One region of the Streptomyces sp. NPDC087263 genome, then DNA from elsewhere that is predicted to be linked to it. Evidence: riboswitches for the same ligand, from Rfam matches in the RefSeq annotation. Region 1 holds a riboswitch; the other holds the start of a gene.
The links. A riboswitch is a leader RNA that binds a small molecule or an ion and turns the genes downstream of it on or off. The one in region 1 is predicted to bind cyclic di-AMP.
Positions count from the first base shown of each region.

Region 2: another riboswitch for cyclic di-AMP. It lies ahead of ACIPC1_RS29275 (transglycosylase family protein); the one in region 1 lies ahead of ACIPC1_RS22710 (peptidoglycan DD-metalloendopeptidase family protein).

Region 1 covers NZ_JBIUYT010000007.1:366-7,801, reverse strand. Annotated here, with positions in the region: gene dxs (1-deoxy-D-xylulose-5-phosphate synthase) at 1-1,735, shown strand, start outside; gene ACIPC1_RS22730 (aspartate aminotransferase family protein) at 1,732-3,210, shown strand; gene ACIPC1_RS22725 (helix-turn-helix domain-containing protein) at 3,310-3,957, shown strand; gene ACIPC1_RS22720 (DUF6126 family protein) at 3,990-4,106, shown strand; gene ACIPC1_RS22715 (tyrosine-protein phosphatase) at 4,143-4,940, opposite strand; cyclic di-AMP (ydaO/yuaA leader) riboswitch at 5,496-5,660, shown strand; gene ACIPC1_RS22710 (peptidoglycan DD-metalloendopeptidase family protein) at 5,665-6,597, shown strand; gene ACIPC1_RS22705 (SGNH/GDSL hydrolase family protein) at 6,870-7,436, shown strand, end outside.
Region 2 covers NZ_JBIUYT010000009.1:392,148-399,583, forward strand. Annotated here, with positions in the region: gene ACIPC1_RS29260 (globin domain-containing protein) at 1-236, opposite strand, end outside; gene ACIPC1_RS29265 (cytochrome P450) at 433-1,689, opposite strand; gene ACIPC1_RS29270 (transglycosylase family protein) at 2,270-3,214, shown strand; cyclic di-AMP (ydaO/yuaA leader) riboswitch at 3,410-3,574, shown strand; gene ACIPC1_RS29275 (transglycosylase family protein) at 3,579-4,280, shown strand; gene eno (phosphopyruvate hydratase) at 4,644-5,930, shown strand; gene ACIPC1_RS29285 (septum formation initiator family protein) at 6,038-6,514, shown strand; gene ACIPC1_RS29290 (DUF501 domain-containing protein) at 6,653-7,228, shown strand; gene ACIPC1_RS29295 (exopolyphosphatase) at 7,225-7,436, shown strand, end outside.

The sequences.
Region 1 (7,436 bases):
CGCGCTCCACCGGGCCTTCGAGTCGCCCGTCGACCGCATCCTGTGGGACACCGGCCATCAGAGCTACGTACACAAGCTGCTGACGGGACGTCAGGACTTCTCCAAGCTGCGCGGCAAGGGCGGCCTGTCCGGCTACCCGTCGCGCGAGGAGTCCGAGCACGACATCATCGAGAACAGCCACGCCTCCACGGCGCTCGGCTGGGCGGACGGTCTTGCCAAGGCCCGCCAGGTGCAGGGCGAGAAGGGGCATGTCGTCGCGGTCATCGGCGACGGCGCGCTCACCGGGGGCATGGCGTGGGAGGCGCTGAACAACATCGCCGCCGCCAAGGACCGGCCGCTGATCATCGTCGTCAACGACAACGAGCGCTCGTACTCGCCGACCATCGGCGGTCTCGCCAATCACCTGGCGACCCTGCGGACGACGGACAGTTACGAGCAGATCCTCGCTTGGGGCAAGGACGTACTCCTGCGCACGCCGGTCATCGGGAACACCGTCTACGAGTCGCTGCACGGCGCGAAGAAGGGGTTCAAGGACGCCTTCGCGCCGCAGGGCATGTTCGAGGATCTCGGGCTCAAGTACGTCGGGCCGATCGACGGGCACGACGTGCGGGCCATGGAATCCGCGCTGCGGCGTGCGAAACGCTTCCACGGGCCTGTGCTGATCCACTGCCTGACGGAGAAAGGACGTGGATACGAGCCCGCGCTCGCGCACGAGGAGGACCACTTCCACACGGTCGGCGTGATGGACCCGCTCACCTGCGAGCCCCTCGCGCCCGCCAACGGGCCTTCCTGGACCTCCGTGTTCGGCGACGAGATCGTCAGGATCGGGGCGGAGCGCGAGGACGTCGTGGCGATCACGGCGGCCATGCTGCATCCGGTGGGGCTCGGCAAGTTCGCCGAGAAGTTCCCCGACCGGGTGTGGGACGTCGGCATCGCCGAGCAGCATGCCGCGGTGTCCGCGGCAGGGCTGGCTACCGGCGGCCTGCATCCCGTCGTCGCCGTCTACGCCACCTTCCTCAACCGTGCCTTCGACCAGCTACTGATGGACGTGGCACTGCACCGGTGCGGTGTCACCTTCGTGCTTGACCGGGCGGGCGTCACGGGCGTGGACGGCGCCTCGCACAACGGCATGTGGGACATGTCGATCCTCCAGGTCGTGCCGGGGCTCCGGATCGCCGCGCCGCGCGACGCCGACCAACTGCGGGCGCAGCTGCGGGAGGCGGTCGCCGTCGACGACGCGCCGACGCTGATCCGGTTCCCGAAGGAGTCGGTGGGGCCGGCGATTCCCGCCGTCGACCACGTGGGCGGCATGGACGTCCTGCACCGGGGGGACCGGCCGTCGGTGCTCCTGGTGGCCGTCGGTGTCATGGCACCGGTCTGCCTCCAGGCCGCCGAACTGCTCGAAGCCCGCGGTATCGGCTGCACCGTCGTCGACCCGCGCTGGGTCAAGCCGGTCGACCCCTCGTTGCCTGGACTCGCCGCCGAGCACCGCATGGTGGCCGTCGTCGAGGACAACAGCCGGGCGGCCGGTGTCGGCGCGGCGGTCGCGCTGGCATTCGGGGACGCGGACGTCGACGTACCCGTACGGCGGTTCGGCATTCCGGAGCAGTTCCTCGCGCATGCCAAGCGTGGTGAGGTGCTGGCCGACATAGGTCTCACGCCGGTCGAGATCGCCGGGCGGATCAGCGCCGGTCTGGCAGTCAAGGACGAGCTGTCCAAGGAGAAACAGGAATGACCATCCCTTCAGGGAAGGCGCCTTCTGGGGAGACCTCCTCCTCGGGGAAGCCCTCTTCCGAGAAGTCGAACTCGGTGAAGTCCCCTTCCGCGAAGCCTGAGTTCGACCTCGGCGCGCTGCTCGCCGAACGCGGAGCCGAGCGCTACGAGCTGCACACCAAGTACCTGAACCACCAGCTCCCGCGCATGCTGCACACCATCGGCTTCGACAAGGTGTACGAGCGGGCCGAGGGCGCCCACTTCTGGGACGCGGACGGAGCGGACTACCTGGACATGCTCGCCGGGTTCGGGGTGATGGGCCTGGGCCGCCATCACCCCGTGGTCCGCCAGGCACTGCACGACGTCCTCGACGCCTCGCTCGCCGACCTCACCCGCTTCGACTGCCAGCCGCTGCCCGGGCTGCTCGCGGAGCGGCTGCTCGTCCACAGTCCGCACCTGGACCGGGTGTTCTTCGGCAACAGCGGCACGGAGGCTGTCGAGACCGCGCTGAAGTTCGCCCGGTACGCGACCGGGAAACCGCGGATCCTGTACTGCCCGCACGCCTTCCACGGGCTGACCACCGGGTCGCTGTCCGTGAACGGCGAGGACGGTTTCCGCGACGGCTTCGCGCCCTTGCTCCCCGACACGGCCGTCCCGCTCGGTGATCTCGACGCCCTGGAACGGGAGTTGAAGAAGGGCGACGTCGCCGCGCTCATCGTCGAACCCATCCAGGGCAAGGGGGTGCACGAGACACCGCCCGGATATCTGCGCGCCGCCCAGGAGTTGCTGCACAAACACAAGGCGCTGCTCATCGTCGACGAGGTGCAGACGGGCCTGGGGCGGACCGGGGACTTCTACGCCTATCAGCACGAGGAGGGTGTGGAACCGGACCTGGTGTGTGTGGCCAAGGCGTTGTCGGGCGGCTATGTGCCGGTCGGCGCCACGCTGGGCAAGGACTGGATCTTCAAGAAGGTCTACTCGTCGATCGACCGGGTCCTGGTGCACTCGGCGAGCTTCGGGTCGAACGCGCAGGCCATGGCGGCAGGCCTTGCCGTGCTCTCGGTCATGGAGAACGAGCAGATCGTGGCCAACGCCCGTGCCACGGGAGAGCAGTTGAAGTCCCGGCTTGCGGCGCTCGTGGACAAGTACGAGCTGCTGAGTGACGTACGCGGCCGGGGGCTGATGATCGGCATCGAGTTCGGGCGGCCCAAGTCGCTGAAGCTGCGCAGTCGTTGGACGATGCTGCAAGCCGCGCGCAAGGGGTTGTTCGCCCAGATGGTGGTCGTGCCGCTGCTGCAACGGCACCGCATCCTCACCCAGGTCTCCGGTGACCATCTGGAGGTGATCAAGCTGATCCCGCCGCTGGTCATCGATGAGGGGGACGTGGACCGCTTCGTGGATGCCTTCACGGCCGTGATGGACGACGCGCACGGCGGGGGCGGGCTGATGTGGGACTTCGGGAAGACCCTGGTGAAGCAGGCGGTGGCGAACCGGTGACGGAGCGGTTGCTGAGACCGCAGGGGTGCCGAACCGTTTGACTTTTGCCTCTGGGGCAAGAAGTTTGCCCCAGAGGTAAGGCTCGGGCTCAATGGAGGCATGAGCACCGCCGAGGGTATGAACCCTTCCCCGCAGGGAGCCGCCGACGAGCTGCACGTCGTCGCACCCCAGCTGCGTGGGCTGCGCCGCCGGGCCTCCCTGACCCTGGAGTCCGCGGCCCGTGCCGCCGGGCTCTCGCCCGCCCACCTCTCGCGCCTGGAGACCGGGCAGCGCCAGCCCTCGCTGCCGATGCTGCTCGCACTCGCTCGTATCTACGGTACGACCGTCTCCGAGCTGCTCGGCGAGACGGTCCCCGAGCGGGACGCCGTGGTGCGCGCCGCCGACATGGAGCCGACCGCGGCGGGCGGCTGGACCTACTGGCAGGCGGGCGGCTCGGGCCGCGGGATGCAGGCCCTGCGCGTGCACGTCCCGTACGGCTCGCAGGGCGACATCGTGCGCGTCCACCCCGGTGAGGAGTGGCTCCACGTCCTGAGGGGGCGACTGCGGCTGCGCCTCGGTGACCGCGCGCATGTGCTCGCCCCGGGGGACAGCGCGCACTTCGACTCGCTCACCCCGCACCGTATCGCCGCCGCCGACCGGGACGGCGCCGAGCTGCTCTTCGTACACACCCTGCTACAGAGCCCCACCGCCGCGCTGTGCCTCGGCCCGGCGACCGACCACCCGACCCTGGGAGAGAAGACGCCATGACCGATCCCACGGAATCCGGCCCGCGCCGCTCCATGGACGACAAGCTCCCCCGCGCACTGTGGGTACGGCTGATCATCTACGTCGCCGTCGGCCACCTCTTCGCGGCCTTCGTCTACCTGCTGTTCACGCTGGGCGCACAGAACCAGTAGGCACCCGTCGGCCGGGACCGGGAGACCTGTGCCGTGTCAGTCGAGGAGCCGCTCGCGCAGCCCGGCCCGCAGCTCCGGGGTGAGCCCAAGGCCCCGCTCCAGGTACACGTCGACGCTGCCCCAGGTCTCCTCGATCGTCTCGAAGGCCGCGGTCAGGTACTCGGCGCGGGCGTCGAACAGCGGGCTGAGCAGCTCCATGACCTCCGGGGAGTACGCCGACGCGGAGGAGCTGCTGCGGTGGACCTTGTAGCGACGGTGCAGGGCGTTCGACTCCAGGTAGTCGGCCACGATGGCCTCGCGCTCGACGCCGACGGCCAGGAGTGTCACGGCTATGGAGAGGCCGGCGCGGTCCTTGCCCGCGGCGCAGTGCATCAGCGCGGGCACACTGTCCTCGGCCATCGAGTGCAGCACTTGGGAATGCTCGGCGGTGCGCTCCTTGACGATGGCGCGGTAGGAGTTGATCATCCGGTTCGCCGCCTTGCCGTCCGCGAGGAGCGTGCGCAGCTGTTCGAGATCGCCGTCGCGGACCATCTTCCAGAACTCGGAGCCGTCGGCCGGGTCGGTCAGCGGCAGATTCACGTTGCGCACGCCCGGCAGCTCGACGTCCGGACCCTCCAGCTTCTGGTCCGAAGCGTTGCGGAAGTCGAAGATCGTGTGCAGGCCGAGGGAGGCGAGGAACGCGGCGTCGTCCTCCGTGGCATGCGCGAGATGTCCGCTGCGGAACAGCACCCCGTACTTCACCCGACGGCCGTCCACGGTGGGCAGGCCGCCCACGTCCCGGAAGTTGCGCACAGCGGTCAGCTCGGGTTCGGTCGACGGGACCTGCTGTGTCACGGGGGCTCCTCCCGGTCAGCCGTCGGCGCTGCTCGGCGTCGCCCGCCGACGGACGTTGCGCTCTCGACGATACGACATGGGTTCCTGGGGCAATGAGTTGTCCACAGGCGTTGTCTTCGCAGGTGCGGGCCGTCGCCTCCGGAACTGCCGGGTGCGCGATGGTGTGAGGATTTATTCCTGTCTGTCCGCATCTATGGAGGCTCGATGGGGGAGATCGGTGCGGACGATGATGCGGTAGTTATCCGACTGCGTCGCATCTGGCTGTTCTGTCCGGATTAGCTGTTTCATTACAACTGGCCCTGTAATAAGGCATCCTGGGTCAACGTGCGTGAGCAGCGTCATATTCGTGACGATGTGTTGCGGCGCCTCTTTGTCAACCTGCCCGGATTCTCTGGTGAATTGCCGGGCCGGAAAGGCCCTCCGTCGACGGAGGGTGACGGTAATTCCGGCGTGGATCAAGGGTGGCGCAGGCGCAGAAAATCCACATGCTTGTCGACGCGGTCTTATTTAGCTTACGTTCACCCTCAATCCGGACGGACGCCCAATCCTGCCGCCGACCGGAATCCGCACACTCACCCGTATGTGGCAGGAGCGGGGGACCCACAGGTAAGACGCCTGTTCCGGTCTCCGGAACGGCTAGGGGTATAGCCGCGCAGCAGCGCGGCCGGGCATCTCCAGCCCGCACCCGACAGCTCACCTCGCAGGCGCCGGAGAGGAATTCGTCATGCCCGCGAAGGGTAAGCACCGCCGTCCCAAGTCCCAGCGTTTCACGCGCTCGATCGCCGTGGCCGGAACGGGTGGCGCCGCGCTCGCGCTGCCGCTCATGGGAGCCACCGGGGCCCATGCCGCGACCTCGGCTTCCACGGCTTCCACTGTTTCCACGGCGTCGGAAAAGGCTGCCACGGCTGCCGAAAAGGCCGCCACTTCCGCTCCCGCCGCGGCCGAGAAGACCGCGACGAAGACCTATGCGGTAAAGGCCGGTGACTCCCTCTCGAAGATCGCCGGCGATCAGAGCGTCAGTGGCGGCTGGAAGAAGCTGTACTCGGACAACCGCAAGGCTGTCGGCGAGGACCCCGCGCTCATCCACCCGGGTCTGAAGCTGACGATCGGCAAGAAGGCCGCCGCGTCGAGTAGCGCGACCAAGTCGTCCAAGTCGACGAAGTCCTCGAAGGCGTCCGAGTCGTCCGCCAAGACGGCGGCCGAGCCCACGGCCAAGGCCGACGACACCGCGGCCTCCAGCAGCAGTTCCGGTTACGCGCTGCCGGTTGAGGGCGCGACCATCGGCACCGGCTACAAGGTCGCCGGCAGCATGTGGTCCAGCGGCTACCACACGGGCGTGGACTTCGTGGTCCCGACCGGCACCACCGTCAAGTCCGTCGCCGCGGGCACCGTCGTCTCGGCGGGCTGGGGTGGCGCGTACGGTAACCAGGTCGTCATCCAGCACGCCGACGGCCAGTACTCGCAGTACGCCCACCTCTCCTCCCTCTCCGTCTCGGCGGGCCAGACCGTGACCGAGGGGCAGCAGATCGGCCTCTCCGGGGCGACCGGCAACGTCACCGGACCGCACCTGCACTTCGAGATCCGCACGACGCCGGACTACGGCTCGGACGTGGACCCGGTTGCGTACCTGCGCTCCCACGGTGTCACCGTCGGCTGACGTCTCTCGCTCGCCGCCGAAGGCCGGACCCCACGATCCCCAGGGTCCGGCCTTCGGCGTTTCGTGCTCAGGATGTCGCGCCCTCGGGCATTCCCTTCCAGACGCGGTGGCTGTTCAACTACCCCTGGTGGGCCCTTATTCCGAGCTTGACCCAGACTTTATGCGTGGCTTATGTCACCACCCGTCAACCCCATAATACGGTCGCGTAGGTCACACTCGAAGGTGAATCATGGGTTGTTGTGGCAGACGATTCGAAGAGTGGCAACAGATCAGTGATCGGGTCGTACGTAGCGGTGGGGGACAGCTTCACCGAGGGCGTCGGCGACCCCGGGCCTGACGGGGCCTTTGTCGGTTGGGCGGACCGGTTCGCGGTACTGCTCGCGGACCGGCGCCCCGAGGGCGACTTCACCTACACCAATCTCGCCGTCCGCGGCAAACTGCTCGACCAGATCATCGAGCACCAGCTTTCGCGGGCGAAGGAGCTGGCGCCGGACCTGGTCTCCTTCTGCGCGGGCGGCAACGACATCATCCGGCCCGGCGTCGACCCCGACGAGGTCGCGGAGCGCTTCGAGCGCGCGGTCGCCGACCTCACCTCCGTCGTCGGCACCGTCCTGGTGACGACCGGGTTCGACACCCGTGGCGTGCCCGTGCTGAAACACATGCGCGGCAAGATCGCCACGTACAACGGGCACCTACGGGCCATCGCCGACAGGTACGGCTGCCCTGTCCTGGACCTGTGGTCCCTGAAGACGATTCAGGACCGCCGCGCCTGGGACGGCGACCGCCTCCACCTGTCACCCGAGGGCCACACCCGCGTCGCGCTCCGGGCCGGCCAGGTC
Region 2 (7,436 bases), on a different contig from region 1:
CGCCCCAACTCCCGCAGGTATCCCGGCAGTGCCGGATCCCCCAGCCGCTCCATCACATACGTCAGCGCCGCGAACAGCCGGTCCCGCTGCCGCTCCATGTCCTCCGGAAAGTCCAGCGGAAACAGCCCGCGTACGTCCGGGTTGTGCCGGAACAGATGCGAGTAGAAGTACTTGACCGCGAACTCGGCCCGTCTCTCGACGACCGCGAAGCTGGATCTGAGTATTTCGGGGTCCACTTCGCGACTGTAGGGACTTGCCGAGCCACGAAGTCAAACAGCAGGTGATTTCCGGACAGCTCGGGGTGAAGAGGGTGAGAGACCGAGAGGGGATCGCTGAGTACCGTTGGCTGAGGGCGCTCGCCCAAGCCTCCTGCCCCCGTGCGTACCGCTTCCGTACTCTTCCGCTGTTCCGAGCCGGGCTGGTCAGCCTGCGTCAGGCAGACGTGAACTCCACAGGAAGGTTCCGCAGTCCGCGCATGATCAGGCCGCCACGCCAGCGCAAGTCCGCGGGGTCGGCGGCAAGCTGAAGATCGGGTAGACGGCGCAGCAAGGTGGCCAGCGCGGTGCGGCCTTCGAGGCGGGCGAGCGGTGCGCCGATGCAGTAGTGGATGCCATGTCCGTATCCGAGGTGCTGGTTGTCCCGGCGGGAGAGGTCGAGTGTGTCCGGCTCGTGGAAACGAGCCGGGTCACGGTCGGCAGCGGCGAGGACCACGAGCACGGGGTCACCGGAAGCGATTCTCTGTCCGCCGATCGTGAGGGGCTCGGTTGCGTAGCGCCAAGTGGCGAGTTCGACCGCGCCGTCGTAACGAAGGAGTTCTTCGATGCCTGTGTCGAGCAGTTCCTGATCTCCGTGCTCGATCGACTTCTGTAGTAGTGCTCGCTGTGTCGGATTGCGCAGCAGCGCGTACGTGCCGTTGCCGATCAGGTTCAATGTCGTTTCGAAACCTGCGAACAGGAGGACGAAACACATGGCTGCTGCTTCGTTCTCGGTGAGGTGCTCGCCGTGGTCGGAGGCGCGGATGAGCCCGGAAATGAGGTCTTCGCCGGGGCCGGGGGTGTCCGAGAGCGCCTCCCGCTTGCGCTGGATCAGCTCGGCGAGATAGCTGCGCATCTTCTTCACGGACCGCCCGACACCGCCCCTGGGCCCACCGCCGTGCCGGATCATCATCCCCGCCCAGTCCCGGAAGTCGTCCTGGTCCTCGCGGGGGACGCCGAGTAGGTCGCAGATGGCGTAGATGGGGAGGGGGAAGGCGAACTCGTGGATGAGGTCGGCGCTTCCGGTATGCGCAAACTGATCGATGAGCTGGTCGGTCAACTCTTGGACTCTGGGCTCGAATTCGGCCACCCGGCGGGGTGTGAACGCCTTGGAGACGAGTCGGCGGAGCCGCGTGTGGTCCGGCGGGTCGATGTTGAGCAGATGGGTCATGAGGTTGGCGCTGCGCTCGCCGGGGATGCCCGTCTTGCTCTTGCCGTGGGCGTCTTCGGAATGGTGGGCGGGATTCTTCGAGAGCCGCTGGTCGGCGAGAGCCTCCTTGGCGTCCGCGTACCGGGTGATCAGCCAGGCCTCCACCCCACTGGGGAGCGTGGTTTGGTGCACGGGCGAATGCTCGCGGAGCCACGCGTAGGCAGGGTAGGGGTCGGTGGCGAACTCCCAGGTGAAGAGTTCGGGTTTGTTATGGGGGGCGTTCACGGGCTGACGGTACCGGGCGCCGTGTTGCGCGGGTGAGATCGCCGAATTGTGCAATTTCCCTTCAACTGGTGCGCCCATGCCTTGCCGCCCCGGCGTCCGTGGTCCGCAGTGTGGCCGCTGAGGGCACGTGGGCGCGGCAGTAGCCAAACCCAGTGCCGGGTCTGCGGCCGACTCGTTTCGTGACACTCCGTGGCCCTGCATACCTCACCGAATTCGGCGTACCCCGCCTCCCTGCGCCGGGGAGGCCGGACCACCCGCCTCCCGGCCTCCAACTCGCAAGGGATTCCGCCGATTTGCACCGACGCGGTGGGCTCATTATGCATGGATTGCGTACGGTTCCAGTGGAGTTCACGGCTCCGCTCCAGTTGTCCGCCGAGCGGGCCTGAGGCGGTTCGGGGGTTGCGGAAAGCTGACGATCTATCAACATTGTGATCTTCACGTGATCTACGCTGCATCGACTTGTGACAAGCGTTCGCGTGCGGATACGTTCGACGAACAGCGCGGATCATGCGTCGCAGACGTCGGCTGGCGTCGCCGTATGTCGCTGTAGTCACCTGCTGTCACATGAAAGGGCTTCCGCATGCTCTCCGGGAACGGCCGCCATCGTCGCCCCCGTCAGGCCCCGGCTCTCCTTGTTGCGGCAGGAGTGACCGGATCGGCGATCGCGATCCCGTTGCTCGGTGCCGCGAGTGCGAGCGCGGCCGACACCACTACTTGGGACCGCGTCGCGGAGTGCGAGACGGGTGCCGCCTGGAGCGACAACGCCGGTGACGGGTACTACGGCGGGCTGCATGTGACCCAGTGGGACTGGGAGAACTACGGCGGCCTCGAGTACGCCCCGAGCGCCGACCAGGCCAGCCGCTCGCAGCAGATAGCCGTCGCCGAGAAGATCCTCGACGGCCGGGGGCTTGTCGCCTGGCCCACCTGCGGACCCCTCTCCGGGCTCAGCAAGGACTCCGCCTCGGTGGAGGTCGACACGGGCGTGGCGGCCGACTCGCCGTCGGCCACGCCCGGTTCCGCGGACCCGTCCGCATCGGCCAGTCCCTCCCCGTCCGCCTCCCCGTCCGCCTCCCCGTCCGCCTCGCCCTCCGCGGACGCAACCGAGGACACCGGAAGCTCCACCAACTCCGGCGCTCCGGAGGCGAGCGCGAGCGCGAGCGCCGACCCAAGCGCCACGAACAGTGATGAATCGGACAAGTCCGCCCAGGCCGACGATTCTTCGAGTGCGCCCGAGGACGAGGCGACCGCCGGGCGTCACCGTGGTGACACCGCCACCGAGGGTGCGACCGACGGCGGTACGGACGACGCCGCCTCTGGGCGGCACGCCTCACGTGACTCCGACACGGCCCGCACCGTCGTCGACGGCTCCTATGTCGTCCAGGCCGGCGACAGCCTCTCGGTCATCGCCGACGCCCTTGGCCTCGACGGCGGATGGACCCAGCTGTACGACGAGAACAAGGAGACGGTCGGCGCCGACGCGGACCTCATCCTCCCCGGTCAGAGCCTGGCAGTTGGTGCTGAATAGGGTGAAAAGCAGCGGGAGTTCGCGTCATGGTTCGCCATGGAATGTCCAGTTTGGTGAGAATGAGAGATGGATCTCAGACCCCCTGATCGTCTTTGATATTCCGCCGATCGCCTGCCTACGGTCGTGACCGCTCGCCACAGTGAGCCCCGACGGTCGCAACGCCGAATCCTGCCAGCGGCCGTACGGGAACAGTCGTCGCGTCAAGCGCCGTAGGCAGGAGCGGGGGACCCAAGGTAAGCGCCGCGCCCGGTAGTTGACCGGGAGTGGCTTGGGGTGAAGCCGTGCACCGAAGGGTGCGCGACCGGGCACTCACCCGCCCGAACCCGACAGCTCACCTCGTAGGCGTCGGTGAGGGGATCACTTCATGCTGCGTTCGTGCAAGGGCAAGCACCGTCGCCCGTCCAAGGTCACCCGTATCGCCACGCTCGCCGGAGTGACCGGCGTCGCCGTCGCCGCTCCGCTGATGGCGGCCGGCACCGCCTCCGCCGCCACCACCTCCGAGTGGGACACCGTCGCCCAGTGCGAGTCCGGTGGCAACTGGTCCATCAACACCGGCAACGGCTACTACGGCGGCCTGCAGTTCTCCTCCTCCACCTGGTCCGCGTACGGCGGCAGCTCGTACGCCTCCTCCGCCGACCAGGCCTCCAAGTCCCAGCAGATATCCGTCGCCGAGAAGGTTCTCGCCGCTCAGGGCAAGGGCGCCTGGCCGACCTGCGGCACGGGCCTGTCGAACGCCGCGAACGACGCCGGCAGCACCACCCCTTCGCAGCCGAGCACGCCGAGCACGCCGAGCACGCCGAGTGCACCGAGCTCGGGGACCGACGAGCAGCGTGCCTCGCGCTCCTCGGAGCGGGAGACCGCCAAGAAGGAGACCGTCGAGACCCCGACCGGTAAGACGGTCAAGAAGGGTGACGGCGAGTACAAGGTGAAGAAGGACGACACCCTCAGCGAGATCGCCGAGGCGAAGAACGTCAAGGGCGGCTGGCAGAAGCTGTTCGAGCTGAACAAGGACATCATCGACGACGCGGACTTCATCTACCCGGGTCAGCAGCTGCACCTCAGCTGACGGCCGGGGTCGTCGGCCGACGGCGGTCGGCCGGCGACTGACAGGTAGCTCGCAGTTGAACCACAGCCCGCTCCCATACGTGGTCTCCATACTGAAGGCCTCGTGTGGGTCACCCCCGTCCCCCACGGGCTCCCCGCTCCGGTGCGTGTTCCCCCGTACGCACCGGGGCGGGGCTTTTCATTTCCGGCACCGGTCCCGCCATCGTCACCCTCTTCCCCGCCTTTTTGTTCCGTTCGGGAACAATATGTGCTCTCAGTTCTGCACAAGAGGGGGTAGACCGGCTGGCCGATCCCTCGGAGCCGGTTAGGCTCATCTACGCGGGGCTGCCACAGTCCCGCGTACCCGCGTCACATTCTGAAGGAGATGCTCGTGCCGTCCATCGACGTCGTCGTAGCCCGGGAAATCCTCGACTCGCGAGGGAACCCCACCGTCGAGGTCGAGGTCGGCCTCGATGACGGCAGCACCGGTCGTGCCGCCGTCCCGTCCGGCGCCTCCACCGGAGCCTTCGAGGCCATCGAGCTGCGTGACGGTGACCCCAACCGTTACGGCGGCAAGGGTGTCGAGAAGGCCGTCCTCGCCGTCATCGAGCAGATCGGCCCGGAGCTCGTCGGTTACGACGCCACCGAGCAGCGCCTGATCGACCAGGCGATGTTCGACCTGGACGCCACCGACAACAAGGGCTCGCTCGGCGCCAACGCCATTCTCGGCGTCTCCCTCGCCGTCGCGCACGCCGCCTCCGAGGCCAGCGACCTGCCCCTCTTCCGCTACCTGGGCGGCCCGAACGCGCACCTGCTGCCCGTTCCGATGATGAACATCCTGAACGGTGGGTCGCACGCCGACTCGAACGTGGACATCCAGGAGTTCATGATCGCCCCGATCGGCGCGGAGTCCTTCTCCGAGGCGCTGCGCTGGGGCGCCGAGGTCTACCACACCCTCAAGAAGGTGCTGAAGACCAAGGGCCTGTCCACCGGCCTCGGCGACGAGGGCGGCTTCGCCCCGAACCTGGAGTCCAACCGCGCCGCGCTCGACCTCATCATCGAGGCCATCAAGCAGGCCGGTTACATCCCCGGCGAGCAGATCGGGCTCGCGCTCGACGTCGCCGCGTCCGAGTTCTACAAGGACGGCAAGTACGAGTTCGAGGGCAAGTCCCGCTCGGCCGCCGAGATGACCGAGTACTACGAGGAGCTCGTCGCCGCGTACCCGCTGGTCTCCATCGAGGACCCGCTGTACGAGGACGACTGGGCCGGCTGGAAGGTCATCACCGACAAGCTGGGCGACAAGGTCCAGATCGTCGGCGACGACCTCTTCGTCACCAACCCGGAGCGGCTGGCCCGCGGCATCGAGGAGGGCTCCGCGAACGCCCTGCTCGTCAAGGTCAACCAGATCGGCTCGCTGACCGAGACCCTGGACGCCGTCGAGATGGCGCAGCGCAACGGCTTCAAGTGCATGATGTCCCACCGCTCCGGCGAGACCGAGGACACCACCATCGCCGACCTCGCCGTCGCGGTGAACTGCGGTCAGATCAAGACCGGCGCCCCGGCCCGCTCGGACCGCGTCGCCAAGTACAACCAGCTGCTGCGCATCGAGGAGATCCTCGACGACGCCGCGGTGTACGCCGGCCGCAGCGCGTTCCCCCGCTTCAAGGGCTGAGCCGGGCCTCGTAGGAAGCGTCGTACGTACGTCCCCGTACTCGGTCCCGTACCGTGTGCGGGGACGTACGCACGTGCTGGCAGGGACGTATCGGGGAGGCGGGACTCATGGCCGTGAAGGACCGGGACCGGTTCTCCACCGCGACCAGGCTGAAGCTGCTCGGCGAGCAGACGGCGGCCCGGGTCTACCGCTCCCAGACCAAGCGGCAGGCCCGCCGCTCGCGGCTCACCGGGCGGGCGGCGCTCCTCGCCCTTGTCCTGTGCTCGCTGGTGGTGGCCCTCGCGTACCCCATAAGGCAGTACGTGTCCCAGCGCGCCGAGGTCTCCGACCTGGTGCGGGAGCGGGAGCAGGCCCGCGCGCGGGTCGAGCAGTTGCGTGACCTCAAGGCGCGCTGGCAGGACGACGCGTACGCGGAGCAGCAGATCCGGGACCGGCTGCACTATGTGATGCCGGGGGAGACCGGCTACATCGTGATCGACCCGGACGCGGCGAAGCAGTCCCGTGTCGACCAGGGGGCGGCCGACCGTCCCTGGTACGCGAACGTGTGGGACGGCGTGGACAGAGCCGACGCCGACGGCCGCTGAACGAACCGATCGGCCGATCGGCCAGTTCACCGGCGGACCGCCCGACCGATCGGCTGACTGAAGCGGCAGACCGGCCGTTTGACCGTTTGACTGACTGACCGTTTGACTGACTGACCAGAAAGACATGTGACTCACGGCATGGAAACGCCACCGCCGCCCACCCCGCGCACCGAGCCGACCGACGCGGATGTCGAGGCCTTCAAGCAGCAGCTGGGGCGACCGCCGCGCGGGTTGCGCGCGATCGCGCACCGCTGTCCCTGCGGTCAGCCGGACGTGGTGGAGACGGCACCCCGACTTCCCGACGGGACGCCGTTCCCGACGACGTACTACCTCACGTGCCCGCGTGCCGCCTCCGCGATCGGCACCTTGGAGGCCAACGGGGTCATGAAGGAGATGACGGACCGGCTGGCGAGCGATCCCGAGCTGGCCGCCGCGTATCGCGCCGCTCACGAGGACTACATCGCCCGGCGTGACTCCATCGAGGTCCTGGAGGGCTTCCCCAGTGCGGGCGGCATGCCGGACCGGGTGAAGTGCCTGCATGTGCTGGTGGGCCACTCGCTGGCGGCGGGGCCCGGCGTGAACCCGCTGGGCGACGAGGCCATCGCGATGCTGCCGGAGTGGTGGCGCAAGGGGGCCTGCGTGGTCCCGTCACCCGAGACCACTCATCAGCCCGGAGCCCACCCCTCCCTCGCCGAAGAGGAGGCCGCCAAGTGACCCGTGTCGCCGCCGTCGACTGCGGTACGAACTCCATCCGCCTGCTCGTCGCCGACGCGGACCCGGCGACGGGGGAACTCGTCGACCTGGACCGGCGTATGACGATCGTCCGGCTCGGTCAGGGCGTCGACCGGACCGGGCGGCTCGCCCCCGAGGCGCTGGAGCGGACCTTCGCCGCCTGCCGTGAGTACGCGGCGGTCATCAAGGA